Regions from separate parts of the Rhodococcus chondri genome, predicted to be linked through region 1. Evidence: riboswitches for the same ligand, from Rfam matches in the RefSeq annotation. Region 1 holds a riboswitch; the other holds the start of a gene.
What was found. Region 1 has a riboswitch for S-adenosylmethionine ahead of metX (homoserine O-acetyltransferase MetX). Riboswitches for the same ligand answer to the same signal wherever they lie in the genome.
Positions count from the first base shown of each region.

Region 2: another riboswitch for S-adenosylmethionine. It lies ahead of Q8814_RS07610 (hypothetical protein); the one in region 1 lies ahead of metX (homoserine O-acetyltransferase MetX).

Region 1 covers NZ_JAUZMZ010000124.1:8,434-14,420, reverse strand. Annotated here, with positions in the region: gene metX (homoserine O-acetyltransferase MetX) at 15-1,142, opposite strand; SAM riboswitch class IV at 1,312-1,426, opposite strand; gene Q8814_RS18955 (NADP-dependent isocitrate dehydrogenase) at 1,696-2,913, shown strand; gene Q8814_RS18950 (hypothetical protein) at 3,018-3,545, opposite strand; gene Q8814_RS18945 (exodeoxyribonuclease III) at 3,786-4,589, shown strand; gene trpS (tryptophan--tRNA ligase) at 4,664-5,716, shown strand; gene yhjD (inner membrane protein YhjD) at 5,733-5,987, shown strand, end outside.
Region 2 covers NZ_JAUZMZ010000029.1:23,760-29,746, reverse strand. Annotated here, with positions in the region: gene Q8814_RS07630 (TetR/AcrR family transcriptional regulator) at 1-257, shown strand, start outside; gene Q8814_RS07625 (esterase/lipase family protein) at 295-1,323, shown strand; gene Q8814_RS07620 (hypothetical protein) at 1,363-2,220, opposite strand; gene Q8814_RS07615 (hypothetical protein) at 2,289-2,780, opposite strand; gene Q8814_RS07610 (hypothetical protein) at 2,844-3,236, opposite strand; SAM riboswitch class IV at 3,265-3,378, opposite strand; gene Q8814_RS07605 (IclR family transcriptional regulator) at 3,505-4,281, shown strand; gene Q8814_RS07600 (nucleoside/nucleotide kinase family protein) at 4,283-4,903, shown strand; gene Q8814_RS07595 (hypothetical protein) at 4,929-5,339, opposite strand.

The sequences.
Region 1 (5,987 bases):
ACCCGGCCGGCCGGTCAGGACTTCGCGAGTTCCATCAGTTCGAGGAGCAGTTCCGCCACGGCGTCTGCCTCGGTGAGGAAACCGTCGTGTCCGTCGCGCGACTGGAGGACGCGCAGCACATCGCAGCCCGGTAGGCCGTCGGCGATCTCCTGCTGCAGCCGCAGCGGATACAGCCGATCCGAGTCCACACCCGCGACGATGGTCGGTACCGGGGTGCTGCCGAGTGCTGCCGCGATCCCGCCGCGACCGCGTCCGACGTCGTGCCGGTTCATGGCGTCGCTGAGAACGACGTAGGTGCCCGGATCGAACCGGGCCACCAACTTCGTGGCCTGGTGATCGAGGTAGCTCTGCACGGCGTAGCGCCCGCCGAGCCACGGATCCTCGTCGCCCTGGCTGTCGTTGGAGAAGCGGGAATCGAGTTCCTCTTCGCTGCGGTACGACAGGTGGGCCATCCGCCGTGCGATACCCAGTCCGGCCTCGGGCCGGCGGCCCGTGCCGTAGTAGTCGCCGCCCTGCCAATCCGGATCGTTGGCGATCGCGGCGATCTGGGTGGTCTGGATTCCGATCTGGTCGGCCGTGGCGCGGGCGCCGACAGCCAGAACCAGCGCGGACCGGATCCGCGTGGGGTGGGAAACGATCCACTCGAGTGTGCGCATGCCACCCATGGACCCGCCGGTCACGGCCGCGAGCGTATCGATTCCCAGGGCGTCGACGAACGCAAGTTCGGCGGCGATCTGGTCGCGGATCGTGATGCGCGGGAAACGTGAGCCCCAGGCCTTGCCGTCGGGCGCGGGGCTGCCCGGTCCGGTGGTGCCGCGGCAACCGCCGAGCACGTTGGTGGAGACGACGCACCACCGGTCGGTGTCGATGGGGGCGCCCGGCCCGACCATTCCGCTCCACCAACCGGGCGACGGGTGATCCGGCCCGGCCGGCCCGGTGACGTGCGAGTCGCCGGTGAGCGCGTGTTCGACGAGGACCACGTTGTCGCGGGTGGGGGAGAGCGCGCCCCAACGCTGGACGGCGATCGTCACGTTCGGGAGGATCTCGCCGTTCTCGAGCTCGAGAGAGCCGATGTCGACCGTGCCGAGGCGGCCGTCTTCGGAGGGGAGTTCGACGTGACGCCGCTCGGTATCGGCCGTCAAGACGCGACCGCCTCGAGGTCGTTCGCGTCGCGGGCGAGGCGGGTGTCGGTGGGGCGACTGCTCATGGGCAGGCAGCTATCGGTGTCGCTCATCGTGTCCTTAGGGCCATGGTCCGGGGGCGGCGGGTGTCCAGCGTTAGTCGCGACAGCTCATCATTTCAAACCTCCCAGAAGCCGGCTTGCCGTCGGCGCTACACCGACGACCGTGTCCTCACCCGGAGCACCCCACCCTGGCTGGAGGGTTGCCGACCAGCAAGCCGGGGCTTGACGCTGGCACTCATGACCTCGTCGGGCAGTCTAGCGGCTGAGCGCCGAGTCGCGGCAATCGCCCTCGAGAGCCTCCTGACCAGCATCAAGTTACCGGTCGGTAGGGAATGGTGGATGGTATTGCCGCTTTGCGGACCGATCGAATAGCAGTACGCTTGTCTTGTTTGGCCGCTGTTCGGACGTGGACAGGGCCATGCTCGGCCGCGGCCGAGCAGACCGCGATCGCACTCACGAAGTGCGGTCGATTGGGGACCGATGTAAACGTCCTAGGAGGACACGAAGCGCATATGTCCAAGATCAAGGTTGAGGGTAAAGTCGTCGAACTCGACGGCGACGAGATGACCCGCATCATCTGGCAGTTCATCAAAGACAAACTGGTCCATCCCTACCTGGATGTGGATCTCGAATACTACGACCTGGGCATCGAGAACCGCGACGCCACCGACGACCAGGTCACCATCGACTCCGCGAACGCCATCAAGAAGCACGGCGTCGGCGTCAAGTGCGCGACCATCACGCCCGACGAGGCACGCGTCGAAGAGTTCGGTCTCAAGAAGATGTGGCGGTCGCCCAACGGCACCATCCGCAACATCCTCGGTGGCACCATCTTCCGTGCACCCATCATCATCTCGAACGTGCCGCGCCTGGTGCCCGGCTGGACCAAGCCGGTCATCGTCGGCCGTCACGCGTTCGGCGACCAGTACCGCGCCACCGACTTCAAGGTCGACCGTCCGGGCACCGTGACGATCACCTTCACCCCGGAGGACGGCAGCGAGCCGATCCAGCACGAGGTGTGCCGGATTCCCGAAGACGGCGGCGTCGTCATGGGCATGTACAACTACAAGAAGTCCATCCAGGACTTCGCGCGTGCTTCGCTGGCCTACGGCCTGCAGCAGAACTACCCGGTCTACCTGTCGACCAAGAACACGATCCTCAAGGCCTACGACGGCATGTTCAAGGACGAGTTCCAGCGGATCTACGAGGAAGAGTTCAAGGCGGAGTTCGATGCCGCCGGGCTCACCTACGAGCATCGCCTGATCGACGACATGGTTGCCTCCTCGCTCAAGTGGGAGGGTGGCTACGTCTGGGCCTGCAAGAACTACGACGGCGACGTCCAGTCCGACACGGTCGCGCAGGGCTACGGCTCGCTCGGCCTGATGACGTCGGTCCTCATGACACCGGACGGCAGGACCGTCGAGGCCGAGGCCGCCCACGGCACCGTCACCCGGCACTACCGCCAGCATCAGCAGGGTAAGCCGACGTCGACCAACCCGATCGCGTCGATCTTCGCCTGGACCCGTGGCCTCGAGCACCGCGGCAAGCTCGACAACACCCCCGAGGTGATCGAGTTCGCGCAGTCCCTCGAAGATGTCGTCATCAAGACCGTCGAAGCCGGCCAGATGACCAAGGACCTCGCGCTGCTCGTCGGCCCCGAGCAGTCCTGGCTCACCACCGAGGAATTCCTCGGCGCGCTGGACGAGAACCTGCAGAAGGCTCGCGCCTGACGTAATCGAGTACCCGCGGACGGGACGCCTCCATCAGGAGGCGTCCCGTCCGTCGTTCGCGCCGGGTTTCGCCGGGGGTGCTCCGTGCGCCAGGGGTGGTGTGGTCAGAACAGGCCGGCAGAGCCGCTGACGATGGGATTGCAGCCACTGATCTGCGTGTGGTACCAATCGCCGTTGCCGCGGTCGGACCCTTCGGGGCCGAGGATCATCCGGTAGTGGACGGTGTGATTGTCGGCGAGGGGGTCGGGCAGCGTCGGGAGCATGTCGAGGGTGCCGAGCTTGACGTTGTAGTTGGCGGTGACGGGGGCACGCTTGGTGGTGTAGCCCCCCTCGGGGAAGATCGGTGCCTCGGCCTCGGAGTTCAAGCCGGCCCGGCGACCGGTGGGGCCGGTACCGAAGTCCTCTCCGGTGGCTACTTCGTTGTCGATGCGGAAGTCGATCTCGTAGCCGGTGCTGTTGGTTGCGTTGACGATGGTGAAGTCGACCGAGCAATTGCTGTTGCCTTCGGCCCAGAACTGAACCGGTCCGGTGGTCTTCCCGTGGTCGTCGGCGGCGGCGACGCCGGTGGCGAAGCCGATGCCGGTGCCGGCAGCGAGTGCGATGACGAGCAGACGTCGGGTGACTGGGTGCATGGTCTCTCCTTCGAGCGGGACTACAACATCCGTGTGTCCGCTGGGTGGTTCGACACACACCGACGTCGGATTCGGAATGTGCTTTCTGTCGCCTGCCCGTCGACTCTTTATACCGGTGATCCCGTCCCGCAACGCGACTTTCGTAGAAAGCCAACGGAATACAGCCGGTATGATGACGGGCGGTGCTCAGCAACGCGGTGGGCAGGTAGTGGGCGGTGGGACATCGGATACGGTGACCGCGTGCCCCACATCATCTCCACCGTGAACGTCAACGGCGTCCGCGCCGCCGCCGGCAAAGGCCTGCTCGCGTGGCTCGCTGCAACTCCCGCGGACATCGTGTGCCTGCAGGAGGTCCGCGCGACCGCGCAACAGTTCCACGCCGCGATCGCGCCGGCACTCGATGCGGGCTGGCACGTGGTGTCCACCGAGGCCGCCGCGAAAGGGCGTGCGGGGGTCGCGGTCCTGTCCCGGGTCCCGTCCGATGCGCATCGCGTCGGCTTCGGCGACGACGAGTTCCTCGACACCGGCCGATACATCGAGGCCGACTTCGGGAACCTCACCGTCGGGAGTCTGTACCTGCCCACCGGCGAGGCCGAGACCCCCAAGCAGGTCGAGAAGGAACGTTTCATGAAGTCGTTCGCGAAGCACCTGGGTGACAGCGCCGAAAGTGTGATCGCCGCGGACCGGGACATGCTGGTGTGCGGCGACTGGAACATCGCCCACACCGAGCGCGACATCAAGAACTGGAAGGGCAACGTCAAGAAGTCCGGTTTTCTTCCGAGCGAGCGGGAGTGGGTCGGCGATCTCCTCGGGAGCGGGCAGTGGCGCGATGTGGTGCGGGACGTCCACGGTGACGTCGCCGGCCCGTATTCGTGGTGGTCGTACCGTGGTAAGGCGTTCGACACCGATGCGGGATGGCGCATCGACTACCACCTCGTCACCCCCGCGCTCGCCGCGCGGGTGACCGACGCCCGCGTCGAACGTGCCGCCACCTACGCGGAGCGATGGTCCGATCATGCCCCCGTGACGGTGTCCTTCCGCTGACCCGACGCGAGACCCCGGCGTGGTTGCCGACCTCGGTTCGGTCCAGGAAATCGATGCGTGAAATTATCGAGGTCATGTCGAGCACTGCAGAGCAGAACACCACAGCGCAGGACCCGCGACCGGTCGCCCGGCCGAGGGTGCTGTCGGGCATTCAGCCCACCTCCGATTCGTTCCATCTCGGGAACTTCCTCGGTGCGTTGCAGCAGTGGGTCGGTCTGCAGGACGAATTCGACGCGTACTACTTCATCCCCGACCTGCACGCGATCACCGTGCCGCACGTGCCCAAGGAACTCCGCGCCCGCACTCTCCGTTCGGCGGCGCAGCTGCTCGCGATCGGTATCGACCCCGAGCGGTCGGTGCTGTTCGTGCAGAGCCAGGTGCCCGAGCATGCCGAGCTGTCGTGGGTTCTGAACTGCATCACCGGTTTCGGTGAAGCGGGACGCATGACCCAGTTCAAGGACAAGTCCGCCAAGCAGGGCTCCGAGCACGCGACCGTCGGCCTGTTCACGTATCCGGTGCTCATGGCAGCAGACATCCTGCTGTATCGCGCGCAGCGGGTTCCCGTGGGGGAGGATCAGCGGCAACACCTCGAACTGACCCGCGATCTGGCGCAGCGCTTCAACAAGCGCTTCGGTAAATCGTTCGTCGTACCCGAACCGCACATCGTCAAGGGCACGTCGAAGATCTACGATCTGCAGGATCCGACAGCGAAGATGAGCAAGTCCGCTGCGACGCCGGCCGGTCTGATCAATCTCCTCGACGACCCGAAGGTCTCCGCGAAGAAGATCAAGTCGGCGGTCACCGACAACGAGCGTGAAATCCGGTACGACCCCGAAAACAAGGCGGGCGTGAGCAACCTGCTCACCATCCAGTCGGCACTGTCGGGCCGCAGCATCGACGAACTCGTCGCGGGATACGAGGGCAAGGGCTACGGCGACCTGAAGAACGACACCGCCGAGGTGCTCGCCGAGTTCGTGACGCCACTGCGCGCGAAGGTCGACGAATTCCTCGGCGACGAGGCGGAGCTGCTGCGGATCCTGTCGAACGGTGCCGACCGGGCGCGAGAAGTCGCCTCCCGGACGCTTGCGCAGGTCTATGACAAGGTGGGATTCCTACCGCGGAAGTAGCCAGAAGGAGTGCCGAGTGGCCGGTGAGCAGGACGTCGACAAGCCCGGTTTTCTCGAACGTCAGCGCGCTGCCCGGCCCTGGCTCGACCATATCCTCCGGTCGGCCTCGCGCTATCAGGAGCACATGGGCGACTACTACGCCGCCGGCCTGACCTACTTCACCGTGCTCGCGCTCGTCCCCATCATCATGCTGGCGTTCTCGATCGCCGGCTTCGTGCTCGCCGGTCGTCCCGAGCTCCTCGACGAGCTGCGCGACGGCATCGCCCAGAAC
Region 2 (5,987 bases), on a different contig from region 1:
AGTGGGAACCCGCGCGGAACTCGTGGCACGAACTCGTCCGGCAGGCCACTCGACGTGGAGAGGTCCGTTCGGAGCACGACCCGACCACGGTGATCAATGCACTGATGTCGCCGATGTTCCTCTCTCCCCTCACACTCGGACGCTCCCTGAGCACCCAAGAGATCGACAGCATCGTCGAGCTGCTGCTCTCCGGCACCCGAGCCGGCCCCCCGACCCCTACCACACCGGCTCTTCCCGACTCGCAGAATCTCTGTTAACTTCTCCCCATGCGACGCACCGTTTGGGGGATGGAACATGCGTTTACGCGCGCTCGCCACCGTCGTGTTCACCGCGACGTTCGCACTGCTGGTTCCGACGACCGCAGACGCCGACGAACCGCTTCCACCACTTCCGGTCGGTCGAACGTTCCTCGACGGTCTTGCAAACGAATTGGGCTCGCCGAACGGTCACGCGGCCGGCACGAACGACTGGAACTGCGCACCGTCCGCCGAACATCCCGATCCGGTGGTCCTCGTGCACGGAACGGTGCTGAACCGACAGGACAACTGGTCATACCTGGCGCCGCTGCTCGCCAATGAAGGGTACTGCGTTTTTGCCCTCACTTACGGTAACCATCCGAACCTGTCGTGGCCGCTGAACGCAGTGGGCGGCATGTTGCCGATGGAGCAGAGCGCCCAGCAACTCGCACTCTTCGTGGACCAGGTTCGCGCAGCGACAGGCGCGGAGAAGGTCGATCTGGTCGGCCACTCCCAGGGCACACTGATGCCGTTGTGGTACGTCAATTTCCTCGGGGGAAACGAGACAGTCGACGACTATGTCTCCCTGGGGCCGGTGTACGAGGGGAGTCATGCGTTCCTGCTTGCAGCGTCGTTCGAGCTTTTCGAACACATCGGAGCCCGAAAAGACATGGAACACCTGGTCCATGCCCTCGGATGCGGAGCGTGCCCGCAGGTGCTCGCCGGTTCGGACTGGATCGAGACGATTCAGCGAGCCGGCGTGTACGCCGACGAGGTCACCTACACCAACATCATGACGCGCTACGAGGAGATCGTCCTGCCCTACACCAGCGGCTACCGGGAGGCACCCAACGCGACGAACATCGTGCTGCAGGACCACTGCGCCGACGATTTCGTGGAACATGCCGGCATTGTCAACGACCCGAATGCCGCATGGTTCGTACTCGACGCCCTCGACCCGGACGATCCGCGACCGCTCCAGTGTGTGTTCGTTCCGCCGATTCTCGGATGGAGCCCGGATCCCACTATGGGTCCGCACCCCAGCGCGGAGATAGCGGCCCACCCCGCAGATCCACGGCATCCTTGATGCGGCCCTCCGTGTGATGCGAGGAAGGTCCAGTACGTTCTAGTCGCACGTGTCGTACCGTGCGCGTAGGCGATCGCGGAGTTCCATAGCTTCGGCCGCGTAGAAGCGCTCGGGCTCCGACTCGCCCAATATCGCCGGGTATGCACAGCCGGCGATGTGGACACGACCGGCGAATCTCCGCTCGTCGTCCCGGCCATTCTGCGTCCCTTGCCATTCCAACATCAGCGGGTGTTCCTCGGTCGGGGTGAACGCCGCAATTACCGCGGCGAGATCCGTTTCTGCTTCTCCTTCGTTCTCGACCACAACCGTCGCCATCGATACGTGGCCGTCCTCGACGACCAAAGCCCGCGCCGGCAGCGGCAACTGCTCCACCGTCTCGTGAATCTCCTTCTCCGCGGATATGCCCAGCGGCATCGTCACCGTCCACCGCGGCGCGGCGTCGAACTCCCCTACCGTGACCGTGAGATCGTGGGCGTCGATATGCGAGCGCACCGCCATAAGCGCAGCCCCGGCCGGGGCTCGGCCGAATCCCAACGAATGCCCTTCACCCTCGCGGTACGACCACGCTACTTCTGTCCCCGGGATCTCTCGCAATACGGCGCGCAGCGCGCGGGTCTCGTCACCGAGAGATTCGGGATCGAGGGTGCCGCGACGCTCGAGGACCGCTGCCACGGCGACGATCTCCGCGATTCGGGCTTCTTCCACCGCGATATCGACATCGAGGTCGGAGCCGAGTGAGAAGTCGTTGGTGTAGAGCACGTCGACGTCCTCGACGCCGGACATGGCGGCCACCGCCGACTCGAGATCCTCTGCATCCTTGCTGCGGTGGGGCTGCGCACAGGCCGACAGCAACATCAACACCGCGGTCGCGGCGAACCTTCCGGCACCTACACCCACGGCACCACCCCTTTCGGCCGATGTCGCCGAAGCGGGCTCGACGAGCGCGAGTGCGCACCGAACCCGTATCAGCGCAACACTTCCACGAGCGCCACCCACGATATGACGATCGCCGAGGCGATCGCCGCGAGGCACCCTCCCGCCGCGAGCGCGAGACCCGCTCGCGGCGCCGCAACCGTCACCACTCCGGCCGCGAAGTAGGCGGCAATCGGCACGAATCCCAGCGCCGCCTTGAAGAACTTGAGCCGGAAGGCGGACGCATGCTCGCGGGCAATCCGAATTGTGGCGTGCGCCTGGAATACTCCCGCGACCACCGCGACCACCGCGACGAGTGTGCCGTACCAGGGTGCGCTGATACCGGGTACCAACCCCACGCCCGAGGCGACGAGGGCGAGCACAAGCGTCGCGATCGCAGCCGCCAGGCGCGCAGTGATCGTTCGCGCAGTGACGATCCGCGAAATATTCACACTGGCCGCCACGATGACCAGACCCGCCAGCGCCGCCGTCGCGCCGACCATCGCAACGTTGAAGTCCTTCCACGGCTCGAGCACTTCGGTCATTCCCGGATGCTATCCGGCCGTCCCCCTTGTTCCCGGGCGAACAGGCCGGTGGACGCCCGTGGGTCAGAATCCCGGCACAAATTTCAGGGCCGGGACCCGTCCAGGGACGCATTCTGTCCGAGTGTCCGGCGCCGCGAGCGTGAAGGTCGCGGGGACACGCGGCTCCTCGCCCGGAAGGATCAGTACTCGCCACCGGGGAACCCACGTACCGATATCTCCACCGGCGTCGATCGCCCGTACGATCTCGTTGGTGTCGTGGTGACGGAAATCGAGTCGTATTCCATCCCAAGATAATTCGACGGTACTGCCGTCGAGTACCCGCACCAGCGCGCCGACACCGAGATCGGAATCTTCGAACGCCTTCCGCGCGCGGATGAAGTGCACGTGGTGCCCGTCACCGTACGATCCGCAATGCTGCGCGCCGAGGTGTTCGGTCGAGTCGAAATGATCTGTCATGCCAGTTCCTCCCGGAAGGCCCCGGGGCGGGGCGCTCGTGCCCGGGCCGGGTCGGCCGCGGGCCGCTTCGTCATCCGAGCCACCCGCGAGCGTGGGGTTGGCGTGCCGTCAAGTCGGAGCTTGGCGACGGCATCTCGTGAAGCATCGTCACTCTACACCAAACGACGCGCGGCGCGGAGACCCGCCACGGAGCAGCGCGTTCCGCTGACCGGAACTCTTCGAGGTATCGTCTGGCCTGGATGCGACGGCGGCGATGGAGGTGGCATCGGTGCCCGACCGGGACTTCGACCGGACGACAGTGCTCGGCAAGGTGATGACGGTTCTGCATGCGTACTCGATCGACGACTCCGTACTGAGCCTCGCCGAGCTGACACGGCGCACACAAATTCCGAAAGGGACTCTGCACCGAGTGCTGACCGACATGGTCGAGGTGCGGCTGCTGGATCGAACAGGAGCCGGGTACCGCCTCGGCGGGCACCTTTTCGAGCTGGGCATGCGCGCCTCTGTCGAACGGAGCTTGCTCGAGGTATCCATCCCGTTTCTCGAAGAACTCAATGTGCGCATCCACGAGACGGTGCATCTGGGGATCCTCGACGGCACGGACGTGGTGTACCTGACGAAGATCGGCGGTCACCGACAGGCCAGCGCTCCGTCCCGGATCGGCGGAAGAATGCCACTGCACTGCACTGCCATCGGCAAGGTACTGCTGGCCAATGCCGACAGCAGTCTGCGCGAGAAGATCTTGTCCGCTCCGCTACCTCGCTACACCCCGCACACCATGATCCTGCCCGGCCCCATACTCGCCCAGCTCGATCGCATCGCAGCAGAGGGCGTGGCTTTCGAATACGAGGAGTCCGCTGCCGGCATCGTCTGCGTGGCCGCTCCGATCCGCGACGGAGACCGGGTCGTGGCCGCGATCAGCGTGACCGGACCGTCGCACCGTTTCCGCCCCGAAGCGCATGCCGCCTCGGTACGGGCTGCAGCCGAAGGGATCGGCGTCACTCTTGCCCGGAGATCGCGCCTTCTCACCGAACCCCGGTCCTGAAATGGCGAGGTTCACTCCCATCAGCCCTGTAGAGCTCGCCGAGGCAATCGCCGAGCGCGCTGCGGCACTGGAACCACGGGTGTGTGTTGCCATCTCCGCCGCGGACGCCGCTGCACCGACCGCTCTCGCCGACGACGTCGCTGCACGACTGCGGGTGGCCGGCCGGGCAGCGGATGTGGTGTCGCTGCACGACTTCGTGCGTCCGGCGTCTCTCCGGCTCGAGCACGGGCACACCGATCCGGCAAGCTATCGCTGGGATTGGTTCGATTACGGCGCACTGGACCGCGAAGTCGTTCGCGCGCTACACGACCGGCACCGTTGGTTACCGCGCCTGTGGGACGAGGACTGCGACCGGTCGGCCCGCGCACAGCGGATCGAGGCTCCCGCGGGTCAGGTTCTGGTGGTTGCCGGGCCGATGCTGCTCGGTCGCGGTCTCTCGTTCGATCTGACCGTTCAGCTCAGGATGTCGCGGGCAGCGCTGGAACGACGAACATCCGACGTGCACAGATGGACGATCGCGCCACTGCTCGAACACGATGCCTCGGCCGACGCCGACATCGTCGTCAAGTACGACCATCCGGATCGACCCGCGGTACGGTCCGCGTCCGAACAAGGTTCGTAAGCTGCGTCCGAGGCGGTGGCCCGAGTCATATTCCGGGGATGTAACCGGGATACACGAAGTGCGCCGGTCCCCCGCCCGGCATGCTCGAACCGGTGACACTGGGGAAGTTGAAGGGCAACCTGACGAGTTTGTGCGGTTCGCCGCGCTCGTCGGCCTGCCAGCAATCCACCATGACGCCGTGGAACGCGGTGCACACGATCCGGGTGGCCGTCCCGAAGGGAGACGTGAGCCGGTCTTCGGCGACGAGGGGATTCCAGAACGCGGGCTGCTCCGGGGTGAGGAAGTTATCGGTCTCGAACGGCACCATCGGCGAGGGATACTCGGGGATCGGGGGCCATTCGTCGGCGGCGGCGACCCCCGCACCACCGAGCATTGCGGTCACGGTGAAGGCCGCGGCGGCGCACACACCGACGAAATTGCGGACCGATGATCTCATGATCGTCTCCCTCTTCCGCGCGGCGGCGCAGACGTCCGCCGTCTTCCGCACACCCTAGGAGACAACACGGACCCGCGGGCGATATGCCCGCGGGTCCGTGTCGTCGAGCTTGTCAGCGGCTGCCGCTGCTGACGCCCACTCAGTTGTCGCTGCTCAGGCCCTCAGCGGAACCGGTGAAGAAGTCGAGGACGTCGAACAGGTCGGCGACGTTGGCAAAGAACTCGGCGATTTCTGCAAGCACGGTAAAGCTCCCATCGGGGTGGTGGATAACGGTCACAGCAGCGGGAAACTGCTGACGGAACAATTGTGACCGGAGTCGCGAAATAATGCAGCACTTGCCACTGTGGGAAAGGCCACATTTTGAATCCCAAAGGCCGTCGCCAACCGAACAAATCCCCGAAATTTTGTCCATACCCGCAGGTCAAAAACCCCATCTGCAGTGAACACCCATTTGCGACAATTCCACCAAAAAAAGATCTCGGCCATGAAATATATGTAAAACCTTACTAACGCTCCCAGCCATAATGGAACGTACTAATTCAAGAACACAAGGGGTTGCTTTACTTGAAGTTGAATTTCACAGACGTAATCTGCGCAGCGCTCACGAGATCGCTGCAAGTCCCGTCCGCATTCGGAGGGCGCCGCGGC